Xanthobacter dioxanivorans: one gene and its partner. The main gene of each other region encodes a partner of the protein of the gene in region 2 in a complex. Links are inferred from orthologs where the notes say so. Each region holds a gene or a part of one and is shown on either strand. Other genes may lie near its edges.

Region 1 (4,795 bases), 2.5 Mb from region 2 along the record:
TGCATTCCCCGCGAGTGAGGCGCGCAAATTCCTCCATTTTTGCGGCGACCGCAAGGGGACCGCGCCGGCGGCGTGCCCGGCAACCGCGATTCCGCTGTTCCGCCCGGTGCGCGCGGGGCTAAGCTTCACCACGCGTTTTCCCGCCCGGCCGCAGGCGGAGAGGATGGGCAGGAGGACGCGAGCGCCCAGGCACGCCTTGCCAACCGAGATGAGGACCGTCGCCATGACAGGACAGCCGCAGCCTCGCGCCCATGCTTCCGGAACCGCGGCCGAAGGCGCGCCGGCCGCAAGAGGCGGGCTGGCGCAACGGCGTCGCCACGTCGTCCTGCGCAAGGGAGCGCTCGGCGCCGGCTCGGCCGGTGCCGGTGCCGTCGGAGCGGTGGCTGTCGGCGCATTGGTGGTTGGGGCGCTGACGGTCGGCGCCCTGGCGATCGGCGCGCTCGCCATCGGCCGCCTGCGCATCGGACGGGCACGCATCGTCCGCCTGGAGATCGACGAACTGGTGGTGGGCCGGATGGAAAGGGCCGCCGGCGGCGAAGCGGTGTCACCGCCTCGCCGCCCTCTTTGATCGGTCGCTGCTGATTTCACCGCCTCGATGAAACAAGGCGCCGCACGCCGCTGCCTCACTTCGAGCGGCGGCCGCCTTTCCGGTAGCCCTTGGTTCCGGGATCCGGCCGGGGACCCGGGCGGAAGCTGTCCTCCGCGAGCGGGACGACGCGGTCGGAGCCGGGGCCCATGTCGTCGAGGGAGGGCTTGTGGGCGCGTGTCTCGGGCGGCGCATAGGGCGCCTGCGCCTCGCCCATGCCCTCCGGCTCGGAGCCGCGGGACTTGCCCTTGGCCCCGCCGCGGCCGCGCGGCAACAGGGCGGCGGCGCCTTCCTTCGGCGGCAGGTTGGCTGCCTTGCCGTATTTGCGGGCGCCCCTGTAGCCCCCGGTCTTGTCGTCCACCGCTTCCTGCCGGGCGAGGGGATCGTCCGCCACCGCAAGCTCGGTGGCCTCCAGCCGGCGGATCTCGTCGCGCAGGCGCGCGGCGGTCTCGAAGTCGAGGTCGGCGGCGGCGGCGCGCATGCGCTTCTCCAGGTCCGCCATGACCGCCTTGAGATTGTGCCCGAAGGCCGCGCCGTCCTCGGCAAGGCCCGCATCCACCTGCACGTGGTCGCGCTCGTAGACCGAGTTGAGGATGTCGCCGATGGCCTTCTTCACGCTCTCCGGCGTGATGCCGTGCTCGGTATTGTAGGCCACCTGCTTCTCGCGCCGGCGGGAGGTCTCCGCCATGGCCCGCTCCATGGAGCCGGTGACGCGGTCGGCATAGAGGATCACCCGCCCGTCCACGTTGCGGGCGGCGCGGCCGATGGTCTGCACCAGCGAGGTCTCGGAGCGCAGGAAGCCTTCCTTGTCCGCGTCGAGGATGGCCACCAGCCCGCATTCGGGGATGTCGAGGCCCTCGCGCAGCAGGTTGATGCCGATGAGCACGTCGAACGCCCCGAGGCGCAGGTCGCGGATGATCTCGATGCGCTCGATGGTGTCGATGTCCGAATGCATGTAGCGCACGCGGATGCCGTTCTCGTGCAGGTATTCGGTGAGGTCCTCGGCCATGCGCTTGGTGAGCACCGTGACCAGCGTGCGGTAGCCCTTGGCCGCCACGGCGCGGACCTCGCCGAGGAGGTCGTCCACCTGGGTACGCGCCGGGCGCACCTCCACCGGCGGGTCGATGAGGCCGGTGGGACGGATGACCTGCTCCACGAACACGCCACCGGTCTTCTCCATCTCCCAGGTGCCGGGGGTGGCGGAGACGTGCACGGTCTGCGGCCGCATGGCCTCCCATTCCTCGAAGCGCAGCGGCCGGTTGTCCATGCAGCTGGGCAGGCGGAAGCCGTATTCGGCCAGCGTCGCCTTGCGGCGGAAGTCGCCGCGATACATGGCGCCGATCTGCGGGATGGTGACGTGGCTCTCGTCGATGAAGACGAGGGCGTTGTCCGGCACGTACTCGAACAGGGTGGGCGGCGGCTCGCCGGGCTTCCTGCCGGTGAGCCAGCGGGAATAGTTCTCGATGCCGGCGCAGCTGCCCGTCGCCTCCATCATCTCCAGGTCGTAGCGGGTGCGCTGCTCCAGCCGCTGGGCTTCCAGCAGGCGGCCCATCTTGTAGAGCTCGTCGAGGCGCATTTTCAGCTCGGCCTTGATGCCGGAAATGGCCTGGATCAGCGTCGGGCGCGGGGTGACATAGTGGGAGGCGGCGTAGACGCGCACGCTCTTCATGTCGCCGCTCTTGTGCCCGGTGAGTGGATCGAACTCGGCGATGCTCTCCACCTCGTCGCCGAACAGGGAGACGCGCCAGGCGCGGTCCTCGTAGTGGGCGGGGAAGATCTCCACGCTGTCGCCGCGCACCCGGAAGGTGCCGCGGGCGAAATCGGACTGAATGCGCTTGTATTGCAGGGCCACGAGGTCGGCGAGGAGGGCGCGCTGGTCGATGCGCTCGCCCACCTTGATGTCGAAGGTCATGGCCGAATAGGTCTCGACCGAGCCGATGCCGTAGATGCACGACACCGAGGCGACGATGATCACGTCGTCGCGCTCCAGCAGCGAGCGGGTGGCCGCATGGCGCATGCGGTCGATCTGCTCGTTGATGGAAGATTCCTTCTCGATATAGGTATCGGTGCGCGGAACGTAGGCTTCCGGCTGGTAGTAGTCGTAGTAGGAGACGAAATATTCCACCGCATTGTCGGGGAAAAAGCTCTTGAACTCGCCGTAGAGCTGCGCCGCCAGCGTCTTGTTGGGGGCGAGCACGATGGCCGGGCGCTGGAGCTGCTCGATCACCTTGGCCATGGTGAAGGTCTTGCCCGAGCCGGTGACGCCGAGCAGCACCTGGTCGCGCTCGCCGGCCTCAGCCTGCGCGCACAGCTCGGCGATGGCCTGGGGCTGGTCGCCGGCGGGCTCGAAGTCGCTCTTCATGGTGAAGTGGACGCCGCCCTCGGACTTTTCCGGGCGGGGCGGGCGATGGGGCATCCAGGTCTGGCCGTTGACCTCGGGCCGTCCCTCCTCGATCAGCCGCGAGAGCGCCTGCACGGTGGCGGATGCTCCCGCCGATTCGAAATCGAGCGAGAGCGCTCCCGGCTCGAGCCCGAGGGACTGGGCGAGCGCGGGATCAAGCGCCTGCTGGGGCGCCGGCTCGAAGTGACGCTGGGAGCGCTCTCCGAGCTTGCCGGGACGGGATGCTTTGGCCATGGGGGGAATATGGGCCGCGCCACCCCGGCTCGCAACGCCGTGCACCTACCGCGGGATCGTTTCCACGGCGCCGACCATCTGCTTGCCGTCAAACGAGAGGTTGTAGGCGCGCTTGAGCTGAGCCTTGATCTTCGGCTCCAGGGCTTTCAGCTTGATCGCAAGGTCGGCGGAGAAGCCCGCGTCCCGCTTCACCCCGAAATGCACGTCTCCCAGGTAAACCGCGCGGATCTGGTAGACCGCGCGGGCGGAGCGTTCGCTCATATAGGCTGCGGCGCAGCCCCGCCGGGACACGAGCTGGCTGAAGACGGCGTTGGCCTGTTCCTGAGATACATAGCGCTTCACGACCCGGGTCAATTTGAGTTCGTAATAGTCCGAAAGGGAGCCCTGCAATTCCGCCGACACCACCGACAATTTGAGGCCCGATACGCCGCCGCTGACCGAAAACGTCGAGAGCAGGTCGATGTCGGCGACGGTGCTTTCATCCTGATACGAAATGCCCTTCAAGAGGCTCGCCGGCATGTCGCACAAGAGCGCGATCGACACCGGTCCCTGACCGTTCGATCCCGCCCGATCGTAGGACGTGTAGAGATAGGCGGCCCGAATTCCGGTTTCCGGAGGGGAGACGGCGCGGGCACCGAAGGGAACGCCGCCGGCGCACCCGGCGAGGCCGAAGCCGAGTCCAAGAGCCGCCATCAAAGGATATTTATTCATGATTGCCCCCAATCAATGATTTCAACTTTTAGTTGTGACAGATTCGCGCGCACGGTCAACGCGAGACGGGGGCTCATCTCCCTCTTTGATTGTGTGTGATAAATTTGCATCCATGAGTGGCGATCGCCGCACGGACGCCGCCGGGGAAACGCGTGCATGGGAGAAGCAACAGGGACGGCCCGCATGGTCGCAACGACCCTGATGGTCCATCATGCAGGCCGGTTAATCGTCCTGAAGCTGCCCCATGCCCTCCCTGACGTCTCTCCTGCCACCGCAGATCCTGCCCATCGTCATGCTGGTCGCCTCGAACGTCTTCATGACGTTCGCCTGGTACGGCCACCTCAAGCACAAGTCGTCACCACTGCTCATCGCCATCGTGGCAAGCTGGGGCATTGCATTTTTCGAGTATTGCCTCGCCGTTCCGGCCAACCGCTTCGGCTCGGAAGTCTATTCCACGGCGCAGCTCAAGACGATGCAGGAGGTCATCACCCTGCTTGTCTTTGCCGGTTTCTCCGTGCTCTACCTGAAGGAGCCGCTGGGCTGGAATCACCTCGTGGGCTTCGCCTTCATCGCCGGCGGCGCCTTCTTCATCTTCCACAAATTCTGAGGGTCTATTCCCCGAGCGCCCGGCGCACCAGCGCCTCCACCTGGCCCACCGGCGCCTTCAGCCAGTCGTAGCCCGCGGGGATCTGTGCTTCCGCCAACTGCTCGGCGAAGCGCCCCACGTGACGCCGCGGATCGGCGCGGAACTGCGGCTGCGCCATGAAGAACTGCACCGACACGGTCGAGCAGGGATGCTTGGAGGCGGCCGAGAGATATTTCGGCACCTTCTTCGGCGGCCACCAGAATTTCCCGAAGCGCCG
Region 2 (7,579 bases):
CGACGCCGGCGGACGGGCAGGCCCTGTGGGGATTTGCCACCGGCGCGGCGGGGCTGGTCATCGCCCTGTGCTCACCGGTGCTGGGGGCGGTGGCGGATGCGGCGGGGCGGCGCAAGCCGTGGATCGCCGTGTTCGGGCTGATGCTGATGGCGGGCGCGGCCGGGCTCTGGTTCGCCGCCCCCGGCGACACGGCGCGCATCCCCTTCGTCCTCGCCGCCTTCGCGGTCGGCACCATCGGGGTGGAGTTCGCCACCGTCTTCAACAACGCCATCATGCCGAGCCTCGCCCCGCCGGAACGGCTCGGCCGTCTCTCCGGCACCGGCTGGGCGGCGGGCTATTTCGGCGGCCTCGTCTCGCTGGCGCTCATGCTCGCCTTCTTCTCCACCCAGCCGGACACCGGCCTGACCCTGCTCGGCCGGCCGCCGGCCTTCGGGCTGGAGGCCGCCGCCCGGGAGGGAGACCGGTTTTCGGGGCCGTTCACGGCGCTGTGGTTCGCGGTGCTGGTGCTGCCCATGTTCCTGTTCGTGCCCGATGCGCCCGCCGCCATGCCCATGCGGGCGGCCATCAAGGCCGGCGTCGCCGAGATCCGCGCCCTACTGCCGAAGCTGAAGGCGCGGCCGGTGCTTGCCCGCTTCCTCCTCGCCAACATGGTGTATGCGGACGGGCTGGTCGCCCTGTTCGCCTTCGGCGGCATCTATGCGGCGGGCACGTTCGGCTGGGGCTCCATCGAGATCGGCATCTTCGGCATCGCGCTCACCCTCACCGGCACCGCCGGGGCGCTGGCCGGCGGATGGCTCGACGACGCGCTGGGGCCGCGCGTGGTGATTCTTGCGGCGCTCGTGGCGCTGCTCGTCGCCTGCCTCGGCCTGCTGAGCCTGGACCGCGACGCCGTGCTGTTCGGCCTCGTGCCCACCGCGCCGGGCGCGGGCGGCCTGTTCGGCTCGCTGCCGGAGAAGGCCTATGTGGGCTTCGGCCTCCTCATCGGCCTGGTGGCCGGCCCGCTCCAGGCGGCGAGCCGCACGCTGCTGGTGCGCCTCGCGCCGCGGGAGAACATGGCCGAATGCTTCGGCCTGTTCGCCCTTTCGGGAAAGATCACCTCCTTCGCCGCGCCCACATCGGTGGCCGTGGTGACGGCGGCGACGGGAAGCCAGAAGGCGGGGGTGGCGGTGCTCCTCGCCTTCTTCACCCTCGGGGCGGTGCTGGTGGCGGGCGTGCGCGACCGGACGCGCTGACCGCAGCCTTCGCACGCCCCTTCGCACGCCCCTTGCCGGCGGCGCGGCGAGGGAAAAGGATGCGCCGCCAGACCATGCGTCGCAAAACAGGGAGGCCGCCATGGCCATGCGTTCCATCCGCTTCAACCCCGCGCCGGCCCTCGACAAGTCGGCGGCGACCACCGTGCACGAGTGGTACCAGGATCGCACCGGCGCCTTCTCCGCCGGCTTCTGGGCCTCCGAGCCGTCCGAGATTGAGGTCTCCTACGACGAGGACGAGTTCTGCGTGCTCATCGAGGGCACCGTCGAGCTCACCGACGCCACCGGCCACACCGAGACCTACGAGGCCGGCGCCTCCTTCCTCATCCCGTCGGGCTTCACCGGCACCTGGAAGAGCGTGACGCCGGTGCGGAAATTCTACGTGGTGCACCTGCCGAAAGCGCCGGCGGCGGCGCCGGCCTGAGGTGCGGCGGGAACCATCTGCGCCCGCGCCTTGTTGCCCTTCCAAGACCTTGCACAAGACCCTGCATTGGAAGGAGAAGCGCCATGTCAATCCGGCTTCAGATCGCAGCCATGCTGTTCCTGATGATCCAGGCGGTGATGTTCTTCACCGCCATCCTGTTCCTGCTGCTCTCGCCTTTGGCCCGCGACGCCATGGCGCTGATGCCCTGGGTGGTGGCCAGCACCGTCGCGGTCTCCCTGCCGCTCTCCTGGTGGCTGGCACCGCGGCTGCGCGCCCGCACCTGGCGCCGGGAAGGCACCATGGAATTGCTGAAGTGAATGGCTGAAGTGATCCGCCGACCCCGGTGGACCCGGGATCGGGCGCGCATCGCGCAGGATTGAGTCGCGGACCGGGGCTCGCGGAACACGACCCGAAAAGAGGCGCCCTCGCAATCGCCGTCATTGAGTGCCACTTTGTTCTCAACAGAGAATCAGGCCTTGCGAGTGAACCCTTGAACGAGTTGCCCGATCCGCGCCGGCGCGGCCCAGCCGCGCCCGAGCTTCCCGGCCTGCGCCCCGGCGGCATCGCCGCGCGGGCGCGCGCCGCCATGGCGCCGGCCGCGCCCGAAGCCTCCTACCTCGCCGGCCTCAATCCCGAGCAGCGCGAGGCGGTGGAGACGCTGGACGGGCCGCTCCTGGTGCTCGCCGGCGCCGGCACCGGCAAGACCCGCGTGCTCACCGCCCGCGTCGCCCACATCCTGTCGCAGGGCCGCGCCTATCCCTCGCAGATCCTGGTGGTGACCTTCACCAACAAGGCCGCGCGGGAGATGAAGGACCGCATCCACGCCATGGTGGGCGACCAGATCGAGGGCATGCCCTGGCTCGGCACCTTCCACTCCATCGGCGTGCGGATCCTGCGGCGCCACCACGAGCTGGTGGGGCTGAAGAGCGGCTTCACCATCCTCGACACCGACGACCAGATCCGCCTGCTGAAGCAGCTCTTGGCCGCCGAGAACATCGACGAGAAGCGCTGGCCGGCGCGGCTTCTGGCCTCCACCATCGACGGCTGGAAGAACCGCGGTCTGTCGCCGAAGGACGTGCCGCCGGGCGAGGGCGCGGTGTTCGCCAACGGCAAGGGCGGGATGCTCTACGCCGCCTACCAGGCGCGGCTGAAGGCGCTGAACGCGGTGGACTTCGGCGACCTGCTGCTGGAGGGCATCCGCCTGTTCCGCGAGAACCCGGACGTGCTCGCCGAATATCACAGGCGCTTCAAGTTCCTGCTGGTGGACGAGTATCAGGACACCAACGTCGCCCAGTATCTGTGGCTGCGCCTGCTGGCTCAGGGCTCGAAGAATGTCTGCTGCGTCGGCGACGACGACCAGTCCATCTATGGCTGGCGCGGCGCGGAGGTGGACAACATCCTCAGGTTCGAGAGCGACTTCCCCGGCGCCAAGGTGATCCGGCTGGAGCGCAACTACCGCTCCACCGGCCATATCCTCGCCTCCGCCGCCCACCTCATCGCCCACAATGAGGGCCGGCTCGGCAAGACCCTGTTCTCGGAGGGCGAGGCGGGCGAGCAGGTCACCGTCACCGGGGCGTGGGATTCCGGCGAGGAGGCCCGCGCCGTCGGCGAGGAGATCGAGGCGCTGCAGCGCGCCGGGCATCGCCTGTCGGAGATCGCCATCCTCGTGCGCGCCTCCTTCCAGATGCGCGAGTTCGAAGACCGGTTCGTCACGCTCGGCCTGCCCTACCGGGTCATCGGCGGCCCGCGCTTCTACGAGCGGGCGGAAATCCGCGATGCGCTGGCCTATCTGCGCTGCGTGAACTCCCCCGCCGACGACCTCGCCTTCGAGCGCATCGTCAACGTGCCCAAGCGCGGGATCGGCGATGCCACGGTGAAGCAGATCCACGATGTCGCCCGTGCCGCCGGCGTGCCCTTGCAGGAGGCCGCGCGCGCACTCACGCAGAGCGAGGAATTGAAGCCCAAGGTGCGCGGCACCATGCGCGGCCTGATCGACGCGTTCGAGCGCTGGCGCGAGCAGGCGCGCGTCATGTCCCATACCGAGCTCGCCGAGATCGTGCTGGACGAGAGCGGCTACACCGAGATGTGGCAGAAGGACCGCTCCGCCGAGGCCGCAGGAAGGCTGGAGAATCTCAAGGAGCTGGTGCGCTCCATGGAGCCATTCGAGAACCTCTCCGGCTTCCTGGAGCACATCTCCCTGGTCATGGACACCGACAACGGCGCCGGCGAGGACGCGGTGCAGGTGATGACCCTGCACTCCGCCAAGGGGCTGGAGTTCGACACCGTGTTCCTGCCCGGCTGGGAGGAGGGCCTGTTCCCGCACCAGCGGGCGCTGGACGAGCAGGGCAAGGCCGGGCTGGAGGAAGAGCGGCGGCTCGCCTATGTGGGAATCACCCGGGCCCGCGCCTCGGCGCGCATCTATTTCGCCTCCAACCGGCGCATCCACGGCATGTGGAATTCCACCGTGCCGTCCCGCTTCCTCGACGAGCTGCCCGACGCCCATGTGCGGGTGGAGGAGAGCCGCGGCGGCGCGGGTTGGGGCGGGTCGAGCTATGGCGGCGGCAGCTACGGCGGCAGCCGGTTCGACCGGGCGGAGCCGTTTGCCGGCTCGTCCTACTCAACGCCAGGCTGGCAGCGGGCGCAGAACCAGCGCAGCAGCGGCGGCGGCTCCCGCGGCGGATTCTCGCAGGGCGCCGGCGCGCGCTACGACGCAGGCGCCTCCAGCCGGCGCGGGCCCATGGTGATCGAGGGCACGCTCGTCGCCACCTCGGCCGGCGCGCCCTCCGCCTTCAGCACCGGCGAGCGGGTGTTCCACATCAAGTTCGGCTATGGCGAGGTGGTCGGCATCGACGGCAACAAGCTCACCGTCCAGTTCGACAAGGCCGGCGAGAAGCGGGTGCTGGAGACCTACCTGGAAAAGGTGTGATCTGGAGAAGGTGTGATCTGGAGAAGGTGTGATCTGGAGAAGGTGGGAGGGGCGGCTGCCGCCCCCGCCCGCCCGCCCCGCCCGCCTCAGTGCTTGAGGCCGGCCACCGTGTATTCCCCGGCCGCGACCCGCTCGGCGAGGCGGGTGACGAAGGTGGCGCTGGCCTCTTCCCCATAGGTCGCGACAAGGCTGCGCAGGGCGGTGAACAATGCCGCCTGGATCAGGCAGTCCTCCTCGAGCCCCTCGCGCACCGCTTCCACCCAGGCGTCGTTCAGGCAGGTGAGCGCCACATGACGATCGTCGGCGGCCATGTCCGCGATTTCAGGCAGATCGATGGAAAGGGTCGGCAGAGTGGACACGTGGTGGGCCTCCGCATCGCAGGACGGCGGTGCAGGGCTTCTCTAGCATGCTTCGCCGGTCCGTTCAGGCCGCTTCTAACCAAAAGGTTAACAGCGCCGGCTCAGTTTCCGCCGTAGCGGACCACGATGTCGTGAGCGAGCCGGGACCCCTCCTCCAGCTGCCGGTCCACGGCGAACCGGGCCGCCGGCGTGCAGATGCGGTAGACCTCCGCATAGCTGGAATAGCCGCGGTTGAAGCTCGCGATGATCTTGGCCTTGCGCGTGTCGGAGGGCTGCTCCGTATCGATGAGGCTCTGCATCTCGCCGCGCCATTTCTGCGCCTCGCCGGATACGCCGCAGAGCGGGCGCAGGTAGTGCAGTGCGCCGAGGATCTCCGCCAGCCGCATCAGGTCCGGATCATAGGGCGGCGGCGCGCCTTCGGTCGGGCCGGCGGCGGATGCGGGCCCGGCGGCGAGCGCCAGCGTGGCGGCGAGGAGGAAGATGGCGATGCGCATGATGGCGATGTGTCCCGCCTCACTCCTGCGGCCGGAGCGGGCCCAGGTCAAGACCGGAGAGGGTCAAGACCGGAAGGGGTCAGGGCTCGAGGACGAGGCGGGCCGCCTGCTCCACCACGTCGGCGAGCCCGAGCGTGGTGGCAAGGCCCGCCACCTCGTTCGGCCGGAACCAGCCCACCTCGGCCGCCTCCGGTCCCGGCGCGGGTTCGCCCGCGCGCCAGCGCGCCGCATGGGCGATGACCACGAAATGCGCCGAGAGGTCTCCCTCCGGGTCGCGGATGATGATGTCCCGCGCGGCGGCGAGGCCGACGATCTCGGCCTCCACTCCCACCTCCTCCATCACCTCGCGGGCGGCCGCCTCGGCCAGGGTCTCGCCCGGCTCGACACGACCGCCGGGCAGGCTCCACAGGCCGGCGCCGGGGTTGGCGGCGCGACGGGCGAGCAGCACCAGCGGGCCGCGGAAGACGGCGGCGCTCGCCGCGAGGGTGGGGCGAACCGGCGGACGCGGCGGCGCGATCGCGGCGGCGTCGGGGCTGGGGACAACTGAGCTTGGGACGTCGGACATGGCTGGCTCGCGCAGGCTCGGGCTAGACAAGAGTCGGGCTGGGCAGGCCAGCCCGTGACGGGCGGCTTGTGGTACGTGACGCCGAGCTTACCTTCCCTGCGCCAACGGAGCACGCGATTCGTGACACCGACGAAAGAGGGGCCCTCCCCCTCGCCTTCAGCCTCGCCCTCCCCGGCGCCGGCGCGCCGGCGGGCGGGCGCCGCGCCGCGGGCGTGGCAGCGCATGCTGTCGGGCCGGCGCCTCGATCTCCTCGACCCCTCCCCCCTCGACGTGGAGCTGGAGGACATCGCCCACGGCCTCGCCCGCGTCGCGCGCTGGAACGGCCAGACCTCCGGCGACAACATCTTTTCCGTCGCTCAGCATTCGCTGCTGGTGGAGCGGCTGTCGCGGCGCACGCACCCCGATCTCGACCCGCGCTGGCGCCTGTGCGTGCTGCTGCACGATGCGCCGGAATATGTGATCGGCGACATGATCTCGCCGTTCAAGGCGGTGCTGGGCGGCGACTACAAGGCGGTTGAGGCGCGCCTCCTGGCCGCCATCTCGCTGCGCTTCTCGCTTCCCCCGCTCTGGCCCGAGGCGCTGGTCAAGATCGTGAAGACCGCCGACCGCGCCGCCGCCTATTTCGAGGCCACCCGCCTCGCCGGCTTTTCCGCGCCGGAGGCCCAGGCCTTCTTCGGCCGGCCGCCCCGCCTCGACGCCGCCGAGGAAAAGGATTATCTCACGCCATGGGAGGCGGAAATCGCCAAAGCGCGGTTCCGGAAGCGTTTCGAGGAGCTGAATCCATGATCCATGTCTGCTCCCTCGCCAAGCTGCACGAGACGGTGGAAGCCACCGGTGCGCGGCATGTCATCACGCTGATCAACGGCGGCACGGTCCTGACCCGGCCGAGCAATGTGGACCCCACCAACCACCTCTTCCTCGGCATCAACGACATCGTGGAGGAGATCGAGGGCATGGTGGCGCCGGACGAGGCGCACATGCTTGAGCTGTTCGAGTTCGTGCGCGCCTGGCCCCGCCAGACGCCGCTGGTGATCCACTGCTACGCCGGCATCTCGCGCTCGACGGCCGCCGCCTATGCCACGCTGTGCGCCCTGCTGCCGGAGCGCGACGAGCTGGAGCTGGCCCAGCGCCTGCGCCACGCCTCGCCCACGGCGACGCCCAACCCGCGCATCGTCACCCTGGCCGATGCCGCGCTCAAGCGCGACGGGCGGATGGTCGCCGCCATCCATTCCATCGGCCGCGGGGAAGATGCCTTCGAGGGCGCGCCCTTCAGCCTGCCGGTGAGCTGAGGGCGCAGCCGGCTCAGCCGCGCCCCAGCACGCAGACGAGGCCCGGCACCGGCACGCTTTTCTCCGCGCGGGTGGAGACCGCCTCCATCAGCACGAGCGCCAGGCCGGCCTCGGCCGCGCGCTGCCGGACGTGGTCCGCCGCATGGGCGTAGCGCAGGGTCTCGCGCAGCAGCACGCCGGCCCCGTCATGGGTCTCCAGGGTGAAGGCGAACAGCCCGTCCGGCGCCAGCGCCGCGCGGGCGGCGCGGAAGATCGGGGCAAGGTCCGCCACG

The links. Proteins that work in one complex are often made in the same cells at the same time.
Region 1: the proteins of EZH22_RS26430 (region 2) and uvrB are in contact, whole or in part, in a crystal structure (PDB 7EGT), measured with the Thermus thermophilus proteins. The link is inferred for Xanthobacter dioxanivorans from one-to-one orthologs. Residues at the interface, in WP_096412145.1 of Thermus thermophilus: His654, Arg656, Phe657, Gln666, Asp668, Glu669, Lys680, Arg681, Leu682, Ser683, Lys685, Tyr686, Ala687; in WP_096411307.1 of Thermus thermophilus: Glu23, Leu25, Arg26, Asp27, Gly28, Glu29, Arg30, Phe31, Arg55, Glu326, Asp327, Phe328, Glu379, Ser382, Gln383, His398, Gly400, Arg401.

The regions. Positions count from the first base shown.
Region 1 is NZ_CP063362.1:3,168,612-3,173,406, forward strand. The notes cover bases 423-3,556. They hold uvrB (excinuclease ABC subunit UvrB), read right to left. Parts: upstream 3,222-3,556; coding sequence 624-3,221; downstream 423-623. Other genes in these bases: EZH22_RS14785 (hypothetical protein), read left to right, coding at 423-568; EZH22_RS14795 (hypothetical protein), read right to left, coding at 3,267-3,556. In the rest of the region: more of EZH22_RS14785, read left to right, coding at 224-422; more of EZH22_RS14795, read right to left, coding at 3,557-3,944; EZH22_RS14800 (DMT family protein), read left to right, coding at 4,177-4,539; EZH22_RS14805 (hypothetical protein), read right to left, coding at 4,544-4,795. UniProt on the Escherichia coli protein: The UvrABC repair system catalyzes the recognition and processing of DNA lesions. A damage recognition complex composed of 2 UvrA and 2 UvrB subunits scans DNA for abnormalities.
Region 2 is NZ_CP063362.1:5,675,591-5,683,169, forward strand. What follows is about bases 1,804-4,886. They hold EZH22_RS26430 (ATP-dependent helicase), read left to right. Parts: upstream 1,804-2,173; coding sequence 2,174-4,600; downstream 4,601-4,886. Other genes in these bases: EZH22_RS26425 (hypothetical protein), read left to right, coding at 1,804-1,991; EZH22_RS26435 (hypothetical protein), read right to left, coding at 4,687-4,886. In the rest of the region: EZH22_RS26415 (MFS transporter), read left to right, coding at 1-1,232; EZH22_RS26420 (cupin domain-containing protein), read left to right, coding at 1,333-1,674; more of EZH22_RS26425, read left to right, coding at 1,758-1,803; more of EZH22_RS26435, read right to left, coding at 4,887-4,959; EZH22_RS26440 (TIGR02301 family protein), read right to left, coding at 5,061-5,453; EZH22_RS26445 (NUDIX hydrolase), read right to left, coding at 5,533-6,018; EZH22_RS26450 (HD domain-containing protein), read left to right, coding at 6,241-6,804; EZH22_RS26455 (tyrosine phosphatase family protein), read left to right, coding at 6,801-7,307; EZH22_RS26460 (class I SAM-dependent DNA methyltransferase), read right to left, coding at 7,321-7,579. UniProt on the Escherichia coli protein: A helicase with DNA-dependent ATPase activity. Unwinds DNA duplexes with 3'-5' polarity. Translocates on single-stranded DNA with 3'-5' polarity. Initiates unwinding more efficiently from a nicked substrate than double-stranded DNA.